2 regions of the Nonomuraea sp. NPDC004354 genome follow, and region 1 is predicted to be linked to the other one. Evidence: riboswitches for the same ligand, from Rfam matches in the RefSeq annotation. Region 1 holds a riboswitch; the other holds the start of a gene.
The links. Region 1 has a riboswitch for cyclic di-AMP ahead of ACWENQ_RS14855 (coiled-coil domain-containing protein). Riboswitches for the same ligand answer to the same signal wherever they lie in the genome.
Positions count from the first base shown of each region.

Region 2: another riboswitch for cyclic di-AMP. It lies ahead of ACWENQ_RS21560 (D-alanyl-D-alanine carboxypeptidase family protein); the one in region 1 lies ahead of ACWENQ_RS14855 (coiled-coil domain-containing protein).

Region 1 is NZ_JBSGDV010000004.1:25,020-30,350, forward strand. Features, by position in the region: gene ACWENQ_RS14845 (DeoR/GlpR family DNA-binding transcription regulator) at 1-575, shown strand, start outside; gene galT (galactose-1-phosphate uridylyltransferase) at 572-1,633, shown strand; cyclic di-AMP (ydaO/yuaA leader) riboswitch at 1,700-1,836, shown strand; gene ACWENQ_RS14855 (coiled-coil domain-containing protein) at 1,840-2,793, shown strand; gene katG (catalase/peroxidase HPI) at 2,875-5,151, opposite strand; gene ACWENQ_RS14865 (hypothetical protein) at 5,174-5,331, opposite strand, start outside.
Region 2 is NZ_JBSGDV010000007.1:103,250-108,580, reverse strand. Features, by position in the region: gene ACWENQ_RS21560 (D-alanyl-D-alanine carboxypeptidase family protein) at 1-853, opposite strand, end outside; cyclic di-AMP (ydaO/yuaA leader) riboswitch at 866-1,008, opposite strand; gene ACWENQ_RS21555 (amidohydrolase family protein) at 1,151-1,984, opposite strand; gene ACWENQ_RS21550 (hypothetical protein) at 2,127-2,612, opposite strand; gene ACWENQ_RS21545 (DUF692 domain-containing protein) at 2,621-3,457, opposite strand; gene ACWENQ_RS21540 (TIGR04222 domain-containing membrane protein) at 3,462-4,409, opposite strand; gene ACWENQ_RS21535 (phosphoenolpyruvate carboxykinase (GTP)) at 4,583-5,331, opposite strand, start outside.

The DNA of each region.
Region 1 (5,331 bases):
TCGCCGCCAAGTCGATGCGTCAGCAGCCGGAGAAGGACGCGATCGCCCGCAGGGCGGCCACGCTCGTCCGCCCCGGCACCGCCGTCGCCCTGTCGGCCGGCACCACCACCTGGACGCTGGCCCACCACCTGGTCGACGTGCCGGACCTCACCGTCATCACCAACTCCATCCCCGTCGCCGACGTCTTCCACCGCAGCCCGCGCGCCGACCGCACGGTGGTGCTCACCGGCGGCGTCCGCACGCCGTCCGACGCCCTGGTCGGCCCGGTCGCCGTCGCGGCCATCAGGCGGCTCCACGTCGACACGCTGTTCCTGGGCGTGCACGGCATGAGCACCAAGGCCGGTTTCACCACCCCCAACCTGCTGGAGTCGGAGACCGACAGGGAACTGGTCGCCTCGGCACATCGCCTGGTGGTCCCGGCCGACCACACCAAGTGGGGCACGGTCGGCATCAGCACGATCGCGGAGCTGTCGGAGGCCGACGTCGTCATCAGCGACGCGGCCCTGCCGGACGAGGCGCGCGCGGAGCTGGCCGAGCGGGCGGGAGAACTGATCATCGCGGAGGACATCAAGTGAAGCGCACCATCGCGCACATGGCCGACGGCCGAGAGTTGATCTACTTCGACCGGCGCGACGACGCCGACCGGAGCGCGATCGACGAGCGCGAGCTGCCGCCCAGGCCCGCGGCCTCCGAACTGCGCTACGACCCGCTCACCGAGGAGTGGGTGGCGATGGCGGGTCACCGGCAGACCCGCACCTTCCTGCCGCCGGCCGACGAGTGCCCGCTGTGCCCGACCAGGCCCGGCAAGCCGACCGAGATCCCGGCCGCCGACTACGACGTCGCCGTCTTCGAGAACCGCTTTCCCAGCTTCTCCACCAACCTGGGCACCTACGCCGCCCCCGGCGGGCTGAGCGAGGTGCGGCCGGGGGTCGGGCGCTGCGAGGTCGTCTGCTTCACCTCCGACCACGACTCCTCCTTCTCGGCGCTGTCCGACGAGCAGGTGGAGCTGGTGATGGAGGCCTGGGCCGACCGCACGGCCGAGCTGTCGGCGATCCCGGGCGTGGAGCAGGTGTTCTGCTTCGAGAACAGGGGCGCCGAGATCGGCATCACGCTGGCGCACCCGCACGGCCAGATCTACGCCTACCCCTACGTCACCCCGCGCACCCGCCTGCACCTGGCGGCCGCGGCCAAGCGGCCGAACCTGTTCGCCGACGTGCTGGCCGCCGAGCGGGCGGGCGAGCGTGTGGTGGCCGCCAACGAGCTGTGGACCGCGTTCGTGCCGGCCGCCGCCCGCTACCCGTTCGAGGTGCACCTCTACCCGCACCGCCAGGTTCCGGACCTGGCGGCGCTCACCCAGGAGGAGCGCGCCGCCTTCGGCCCCGTCTACACCCGCGTGCTGAAGGCGCTCGACGGGCTGTTCGGGGTGGTCATGCCGTACGTGGCCGCCTGGCACCAGGCCCCCGTACGGCACGGCCGCGACCTGGCCTACCTGCACATGGAGCTGTTCAGCATCCGCAGGGCGCCGGAGAAGCTGAAGTACCTGGCGGGCTCGGAGTCGGCGATGGGCGCCTTCGTCAACGACGTTCTGCCCGAGGACGCGGCACGGCTGCTTCGATCACAAGTAGATCACTAATTAATGTCCGCTTGAGGTCGCATTACGGGGGATTTACTACTAATATCCCGATTCGTCGGCTTTCACAGCCGTCACATGCCTAATCCTGGGCGCGTTGCCCGGAGCCGGGGACCCATCGAGAACCTGGGGTGAATCCACGCGTGTGGTAGGGCTTCTCCCGCCCGAACCCGTCAGCTAACCCGGCCGGCAGACGGAGAGGATCGTTCGTGGCGTCCCCCACGTCCCGTTTCGCATGCGGTGCTGTCGCCGCGCTGTCCCTCGTGATCGGTTCCGCGACCGCGGTCTCGGCTGCCCCCAAGCCGTCCGAACCGCAGTTGCGGACCGAGCTGAAGAAGCTCAACACCCGGGTCGACAAGCTGATCCGGACCTACAACGCCAAGCGCGTCTCGCTGGCCAAGGCCCAGAAGGACGCGAAAGCGGCCGGGAAACAGCTCGCGGCGGCCGAGCAGACGCTGGTCACGGCCGAGAAGGAGGCCTCGAGGATCACCGAGCTGCGCTACCAGGCCAGCACCCCTGACCTGCCGACGCTGCTGTTCACCCCCGACCTCAACACCGCCGCCCTGCTCGAGCAGATGAGCGCCGAGCAGGACGCGGTCGTCAAGAACGTCGCCGCGGCGCGCGACACCAAGAAGCAGGCCGCCGACGCGGCCACCGCGCTCGCCGACCGGATCAGGACCGAGACCGAGCAGGTCGCCGGCGACCGGAAGGCCGCCGAGGGCATGATCAAGGACATCGAGAAGAAGCTGCAGGCCCTCGTGCCGACCGGTCCTGGCCGCAAGGCCGACGGCAGCTGGGCGCCTGAGCTTCCCGCCGGGTCGGACAACATCACCCCGCGCACCCGGCTCATGCGCGACACCATCAAGAAGACGTTCGCGCTGCCGTTCGAGGTGGGCTGCTACCGGTCGGGCAGCAGCGGGGAACACCCCCTCGGACGGGCCTGCGACTTCATGATGAGCTCGGGCGGCTCCATGCCCGCGGCCGTCAACCGGACGCTGGGCGACCAGATCGCGGCGTGGGCGGTGAAGAACCAGACCCGCCTGGGCGTCAAGTACGTGATCTGGCGGCAGCGGATCAACAGCGGCAGCGGCTGGCGGCCGATGTCCGACCGCGGCAGCATCACCGAGAACCACTACGACCACGTCCACGTCTCGATGAACTGAAAGCAGGCGATGGCGAGCCGCCTGGACCGATACGCCTCCGCCGCCCCCGCCGCCGCCCTCGGCGGCGGGGGCGTTCACGGGTCAGGCGAGGTCGAACCGGTCGAGTTCCATGACCTTGGTCCAGGCCGCGACGAAGTCGGTCACGAACTTGTCGCGGGCGTCCTGGCTGGCGTAGACCTCCGCGAGGGCCCGTAGCTGGGAGTTGGAGCCGAAGATGAGGTCGACCGCGGTGGCGGTCCACTTCACCTCATCGGTGACCACGTCGCGGATCTCGTACAGATGCTCCTCGGAGTCCGATGCCTTCCACCGGGTGCCCGGGGAGAGCAGGTTGGTGAAGAAGTCGGCGGTGAGCACACCGGGCCGGTCGGTGAGGACGCCGTGCCGGGTACCGCCGACGTTGGCTCCGAGGGAACGCAGGCCGCCGATGAGGACGGTCATCTCGGGCGGAGTCAGGTTGAGCATGTAGGCACGATCGACGAGCAGCACCTCCGGTTGCGTCTTCTCGTCGGAACGCAGGTAGTTGCGGAACCCGTCGGCCCGCGGCTCCAGGACCCGGAAGGACTCGACGTCGGTCTGCTCCTGAGTGGCGTCGGTACGGCCCGGGCGGAACGGCACCGTCACCGCCACGCCGGCCTCGCCCGCTGCCCTCTCGACGGCGGCCGAGCCGGCCAGCACGATCAGGTCGGCGAGCGAGATCTTCGCGCCGCCGGCCTCGTTGAACTCGCGCCGGATGCCCTCGAGGGCGTCCAGGACCGTCGTGAGCTGCTCGGGCTGGTTGACCTCCCAGCTGCGCTGCGGCTCGAGACGGAGCCGGGCGCCGTTTGCGCCGCCGCGCTTGTCGGTGGACCGGAAGCTCGCTGCGGCGGCCCAGGCGGTGGAGACCAGTTGAGCGGTCGTGAGGCCGGACTCCAGGATCTTCGCCTTGAGGGAGGCGACGTCGGCGTCGCCCACGAGTTCGTGGTCGACCGCCGGCACCGGATCCTGCCACAGCTGGGGCTCGGCGACCCACGGTCCGAGGAAGCGGCTGACCGGACCCATGTCGCGGTGCAGCAGCTTGTACCAGGCCTTGGCGAAGGCCGACGCGAGCTCGTCGGGGTTCTCCAGGAAGTGGAGGGAGATCTTCTGGTACGTCGGGTCGACGCGCAGCGACAGATCGGTCGTGAGCATCGTCGGCTTGTGCTTCCTCGACGGGTCGTGGGCGTCCGGGATGAACGCCTCGGCGTCCTTCGCGACCCACTGCTTCGCGCCGCCGGGGCTCGTGGTGAGCTCCCACTCGTGGCCGAAGAGAATCTCGAAGTAACGGTTGCTCCACTGCGTCGGCCGGTCGGACCACGTCACCTCGAGACCGCTGGTGATCGTGTCACCGCCCTTGCCGGTGCCGTAGCTGCTCAGCCAGCCCAGGCCCTGCGCCTCCAGCGGCGCGCCCTCGGGCTCCGGCCCCACATGGTCGTCCGCGACGCCGGCGCCGTGGGTCTTGCCGAACGTGTGGCCGCCGGCGATGAGAGCGACGGTCTCCTCGTCGTTCATCGCCATCCGTGCGAAGGTCTCGCGGATGAAATGCGCCGCCGCGGCCGGGTCCGCGTTGCCGTGGGGACCCTCCGGGTTGACGTAGATGAGACCCATCTCGGTCGCGCCGAAGATCGGCACCATCTCGGTGTCGGTGGCGTAGCGCTCGTCACCGAGCCAGGCGTCCTCCGGACCCCAGAAGATCTCCTCCGGCTCCCAGACGTCCTCGCGGCCGAAACCGAAGCCGAAGGTCTGGAAACCCATCGACTCCAGGGCGACGTTGCCGGCGAGCACGAGCAGGTCGGCCCACGAGATCTTCTGGCCGTACTTCTGTTTGACCGGCCACAGCAGCCGGCGGGCCTTGTCGAGGTTGGCGTTGTCGGGCCAGCTGTTGAGCGGCGCGAAACGCTGGGCGCCATCGCCGGCCCCGCCGCGACCGTCGTGGATGCGGTAGGTGCCTGCGGCGTGCCAGCTCATCCGGATCATGAGACCGCCGTAGTGGCCGAAGTCGGCCGGCCACCAGTCCTGCGAGGTGGTGAGCACCTCGATGATGTCCCGCTTGAGGGCCTCGACGTCGAGCTTGCCGAACTCCTTGGCGTAGCTGAAGCCCTCTGCCAGTGGGCTGCTCTTGGACGAGTGCGCGCGCAACACCGAGAGGTCGAGCTGGTTGGGCCACCAGTCCCGGTTCGTGCGCGGACGACCGCCGGTCCTCGGGGTCGGCGAGGGGATCGCCGGATTCTCGCTCTCGCTGCCACGCGCGGTCGCGGAGTCTTGGGCGACCGAGTAGCCGGCCGCCGCCTTCTGGTCCACGCCCTGCGCGCTGGAGGGGGCGTTGTCCTGGGTGTCGCTCATCTGCTTCCTCCGAACTGCCGGATCAGTGGGCAATGCGTCTGGTCGCACAGCCGGGACAGGAGCCCCAGGAGACGACCTCCGCATGGCCGGTCACGAAGCCCTGGTCATCCGAGGCGGTGAGCCAGGGGGCGCGGCCGGGGGCGCAGTCGACGTCCGCGATCGCACCGCAGGAGCGGCGCA
Region 2 (5,331 bases), on a different contig from region 1:
TGGAGCTGGACTCTCCCAGGATCACGCCGACCAGCCGATGGCCGTCACGCTCGGCCGCGAAGGCGAGGGTGTAGCCCGCGGCGCGCGTGAAGCCGGTCTTCAGGCCGACGGCGCCCGGCGTGCCGAGGAGGCGGTTGGTGTTGCGCCAGGAGTAGGCGCCGTGCTCCGCCGTCTCGGGGAGCGAGCGGTACCGGGTGGAGCCGACCTTCTTGATCGTCTTGTTGTCCAGCGCGGCCTGGGCGAGCCGTACCTGGTCGCGCGCGGTGGAGTAGCCGCCGCCCTTGGCGGGCATCCCGTCGGGGTTGACGTACAGCGAGTCCTTCATCCCGAGCGCGCGGGCGTTGGCGTTCATCTTCGCCGTGAAGGCGTCGACACCGGGCCCGTACGAGCGGGCCAGCGCGTGGGCGGCGTCCGCGCCGGAGGGCAGCATCAGGGCGTAGAGCATCTCCTCCACGGTGAGCCGGTCGCCGGCGCGCAGGTACGCCACGGAGGCGCCGCCCTTCGAGGCGTAGCGCACGTCAGCGGAGGTGACCTTGACCACGTCCGTGGGCTTGGCCTCCTTCAGCACGGTGTAGGCGGTCATCACCTTGGTGATGCTGGCCACCGGCATGCGCCGATCGGCCTTCTTGCTGAAGTAGACCTTGCCGGTCCTGGCGTCGATCAGGTGGGCGGCCCGGCCGAGCACCGCCGGGGCGTCCGCGGCGGCGGCCGGAGCGGGGGTCCGGGAGACCGGCGACACGACGCCGGGCTGGGGGGCGGCCTGCGCACCGGTGGCGACCGCGGTCACGGCGCCCGCGGTGATGACGGCGCCGAGCAGCGCGCGTCCCAGCCGGTAGGTGAGATGCGTGGGCATGAAGGGTCTGCTCCTTGGCTTCCATGCCGCCTACCGGGTTAGCTGACGGGTTCGGGCTGGGAAGTGCCCTACGGGCGCCGCTGAGCGGGCGCTCGATTCACCCCAAGGGAAGTGGGTCCCCGGCTCCGTGGATACGGATTCGGCGGCCGCGCGTCCGGCGGACTGGCCTGAGATGACGCGCGGTCCGGGCAATGAAACGGCAACGAACATGTCACAGCTCGTCGCACAACGGCCCAAAAGTAGCAAAATAGCATAAACCACGCAAATAGCCGCGAACCTCCGGCCTGCGACGGGCCGCTACATCGCGCTCAAGCCGTAGAAACGGGCGGCGTTCCCGCCGAGCACCTTGTCGCGGTCGATCCCCCCGAGAAGCGCCCCGTACACCGTGAAGACCGTCCGGTAGTCGGCCGCCAGCAGCGAGACGGGCCAGTCGCTGCCGAACATCAGCCGGTCCGGCCCGAACACCTCGACCGCGTGCTCCACGTAGGGCCGCAGGTCCGCCACGGTCCAGCGGGCGTGGTCGGCCTCGGTGACCAGACCCGACACCTTGGCGTACACGGTGGGGCAGGCGGCGGCGGCGCGCAGCAGCGACGCCCACGGCTCCAGCTCACCGGCGGCGATCCTGGGCTTGGACAGGTGGTCGATGACGAGGTTGAGCGTGGGGTGCCGCTCGGCGATCGTGACGACGTGCTCCAGATGCCGGGGCAGCAGCGAGACCACGTCGAACGGCACGCCCGCCTCGGCCAGCAGTCCGAGCCCGTCGAGCACCGCTTCCCCGATCAGCCAGTCGGGATCGGGCTCGGTGTGGATGAGGTGCCGGACGCCGACGAACTTCGGATGTCTGGTGTAGCGCTCGAGCGCTCGGGCGGCTTCCTCCGGGCGGTCGAGGGGCACCCATCCGACGACCCCGGCGATGAAGTCGTGGGCGTCGGCGTGGGCCAGCATGGCGTCGGTCTCCCAGAAGGAGTCGTCGGCCTGGACCACGACCGTCCGGTCGACGCCCGCGGCGGCCAGCTCGGGCGCCAGGTCCTCGGGGCCGAAGGTGCGGTGGATCGCCGGCAGGTCGGGAGTGGGCCAGGAGTAGGCGCCGGTCTCCAGGTTCCAGAAGTGCTGGTGGGCGTCGACTATCACGCGGCAAACATAGGATGTCTGGCCGACCTCGGCAAGAGCTCCCCGGGACTCACCGCGGCCCCAGGAAGAACGGCAGGACCGAGGCTCGGGCCGCTGCGAGGCGAAGGGTGGCCGACCCGCACTGTGGGGGGTGTCCCCCGGTTCAGCGGCGGCGCCAGGGGAACGGCAGGCGCCCGCGGCGGCGCGGTGGCGGGTCGTGGAGGATCCCTCGGGCGCGCAGCCAGTCGGCGAAGTCGTCGGCGTCGGCACGGTAGCGGGCCGGGGGCTCGGTACGGGCGGCGGCGTAGGCGGCGAACTCGGCCACCAGCGCGGCCCCCGCTGCCGCGGCGGCGTCGGGGCGCAGCCTCGCCACGATGCCGCGCCGCTTGGCGAGCAGGCTGCGCGCCTGGACGGCCAGCCGTACCTGGTCGAATCCGGCGGGCGGGGCGCCACCCGCGACCAGCGCCGCGACCACGCTCGCCTGCGCCTCCCCCAGCCGCGCCCTGACGTCCTCCAGCGACCGCTCGGGCCCCGCGGCACCCCGCGACAGCTCCCCCGACACTCCCGACACCTCCGTCACCTCCTCCGGCCCGGCCTCCCTCAGCGCCTGCGACCCGCTCCCCGCCTGCATGCTGCCGTGACCCTCCATGCCCGGTCCTACGAGGTCGCCAGGCGGCGGGCGCCCGCGGCCATGGCCGTGCGGATGCGGTCGAGCTCGCCGGCCAGCGCGGCGTCGCTCGGGTAGTGGTCGTCCCACTCCAGCAGGACGCCCGGCGGCGCCACCCGGGCGCACAGCTCCTCCAGCACCTCCAGCACCTGCTCAGGGACCGCCTGCGCGTGCGTGTCGTGCCAGACGCCGTCGTGCAGGTGCCCGCCGGCCACGTGCACGTAGGCCAGCGCGGCCAGCGGCAGCGTGTCCAGCGCCGCGACCACGGACAGGCCGAGGTTGACCTGGTTGGTGTAGAGGTTCGCGACGTCGACCAGCAGCCCGACCCCGGTGCGCGCCACCAGCTCGCCGAGGAACTCGGCCTCGGTCAGCTCGTCCTCCGGCCAGCCGAAGATGGCCGCCACGTTCTCCAGCGCCAGCGGGACGGGCAGCGCGTCCTGGGCGCGTCTGATGTTGTCGGCGACGACCGCGAGCGTCTCGCGGGTGCGCGGGACCGGCAGCAGGTGCCCGGCCTCCATCCCGCCCCCGCGCACGAACGCCAGGTGCTCGCTCACCAGCGGCGCGTCGAGCGCCTGCGCGCAGGCCGCCAGGTGGGCCAGGCGCGCGGGGTCCGGCGGGGTGGCGTCGCCGAGGCCGAGGCCGACGCCGTGCGGGACCACGGGGACGCCTCTTTCCCTCAGGACGCGCAGCGACTCGGGCAGCGCGGCCGGCCTGATGTTCTCCGCGACGATCTCGACGAAGTCGACGTCGGGCAGGCGCTCCACCGTCAGGTCGATCTCCGGCCGCCAGCCGATGCCCACGCCGAGCCGGCCGTCCATCGGGCGCATCCCGTCACCCGCCGCCGCAGCCGCCACCGCACCCGCCGCCGCAACCGGACCCGCCGCCACAGCTGGAGCCGCCGCCGTCGGAGGAGCCGAAGTCGCCGCCGCCGTGGAGGGTGTCGGAGCCCGACCCGCCGCCGCAGGACCCCGAGGCGCAGCTCGATGACGAGACGGCCTTGTGCTTCTCGTCCAGTTCGTCCCTGAGGGTCGCGTCGTCGAGCTCGCTCAGGCCGTACAGGGCGACGGGCACGCCGATGGCGAAGGCGAGGTCGGGGGCGGCCGCCCCGCGCACGTGCCGTTGCTCGGCACGGAGCAGCTCCGCCTGCCCGGCATGGCTGAGGATGTTGGTGAGGGCGCGTCGCCGCCGCCGGGCGACGATCCGGCCGGCCAGCCAGACGATCGCGCAGATGAGCACCGTCGCCACGGAGAGCGGCTCGACGGGCACGGCGCCGGCGACGAGCATGACCGCCGTGAAGATCCCGAGTATGGCCGCGAGGCCCGACAACCCGCTCACGCGGGTCAGGTGGGTACGGACCGGCACCAGCGAACCGTCGGGCACGAGCAGGCCGGCCCCCATGAGGTGGTGTCGCAGGTCGTCCATGGCGGGGCCGGTGCCGACCTCGTGGCGCAGCGCGTGCACCGGCATGCCGCCGGGCAGCACGGCCACGGCGGCGAGCACGGCCCGCTCGACGGGATCGGCCGAGTCGGCTCCCGCCACGGGGTGCACCAGGCCGCCGCGGGAGACGCGCAGCGCGCCCGCCCTGGCCAGGAGGGCGATCGCGGTGTTGACGACCCGCAGGGGGCCGCCGGCGAGGTAGGCGAGCTCGTAATGGCCCAGATCGCCGCCGGCGTGCGCCGCCACCTCCCGGACCCTGGCGTGCTCCCGCAGGAGCGAGGACGTGGTCTTCGCGACCGCGACGGCCAGCAGTAACGCGAGAAAGAACAGAACGAATGCCATGTACTGCCCCCTGAGGGAAGGACGGCCCGTGTGCTTATGAGACGCGTGGCGTCCCCTCAAAAGTTTCCCTCAGTTCGGGCACGCGCAGGAAGAGCGCAGGCATATGCCCCATGGCACGCGGAGGAACCGTCCACCGCCATGCCGGGCCGTCCCCGCCCGGCATGGCCTCGACATCACAGCCGGTCGAGGAGCGCCTCGTACTCGGCCCACAGCTCCTTGGGCAGGTGGTCGCCGAACTTCTCGAAGTGCGCGGGGATCAGGGCCGCCTCCTGCCGCCACACCTCACGGTCGACGGTGAGCAGCGTGCGCAGGTCCTCCTCCGACAGGTCGAGCCCCTCGGTGTCGAGCTCCCTCGGCAGCAGCCCGATCGGCGTCGGTACGGCCTCGGCCTCGCCGTTCAGCCGCTCGACGATCCACTTCAGCACGCGGCTGTTCTCGCCGAAGCCCGGCCAGATGAAGCGGCCGGCGTCGTCCTTGCGGAACCAGTTCACGTAGTAGATGCGGGGCAGCCGCGCGTCCTCGCGGCGGCCGACGGACAGCCAGTGGCCGAAGTAGTCGCCCATGTTGTAGCCGCAGAACGGCAGCATCGCGAACGGGTCGTAGCGCAGCTCGCCGACCTTGCCCTCGGCGGCGGCGGTCTTCTCGGAGGCGACGTTGGCTCCGAGGAAGACGCCGTGCTGCCAGCTCAGCGACTCGGTGACCAGCGGTACCGCGGTGGCGCGGCGGCCGCCGAACAGGATCGCCGAGATGGGCACGCCCTTGGGGTCCTGCCATTCGGGGGCGATGGTCGGCGCCTGGGACGCCGGGGTGGTGAAGCGGGCGTTCGGGTGGGCGGCCGGCTCCTCGGAGTCGGGCGTCCACGAGCGGCCCTTCCAGTCGGTGAGGTGCGCCGGCGGCTCGTCGGTCAGCCCCTCCCACCACA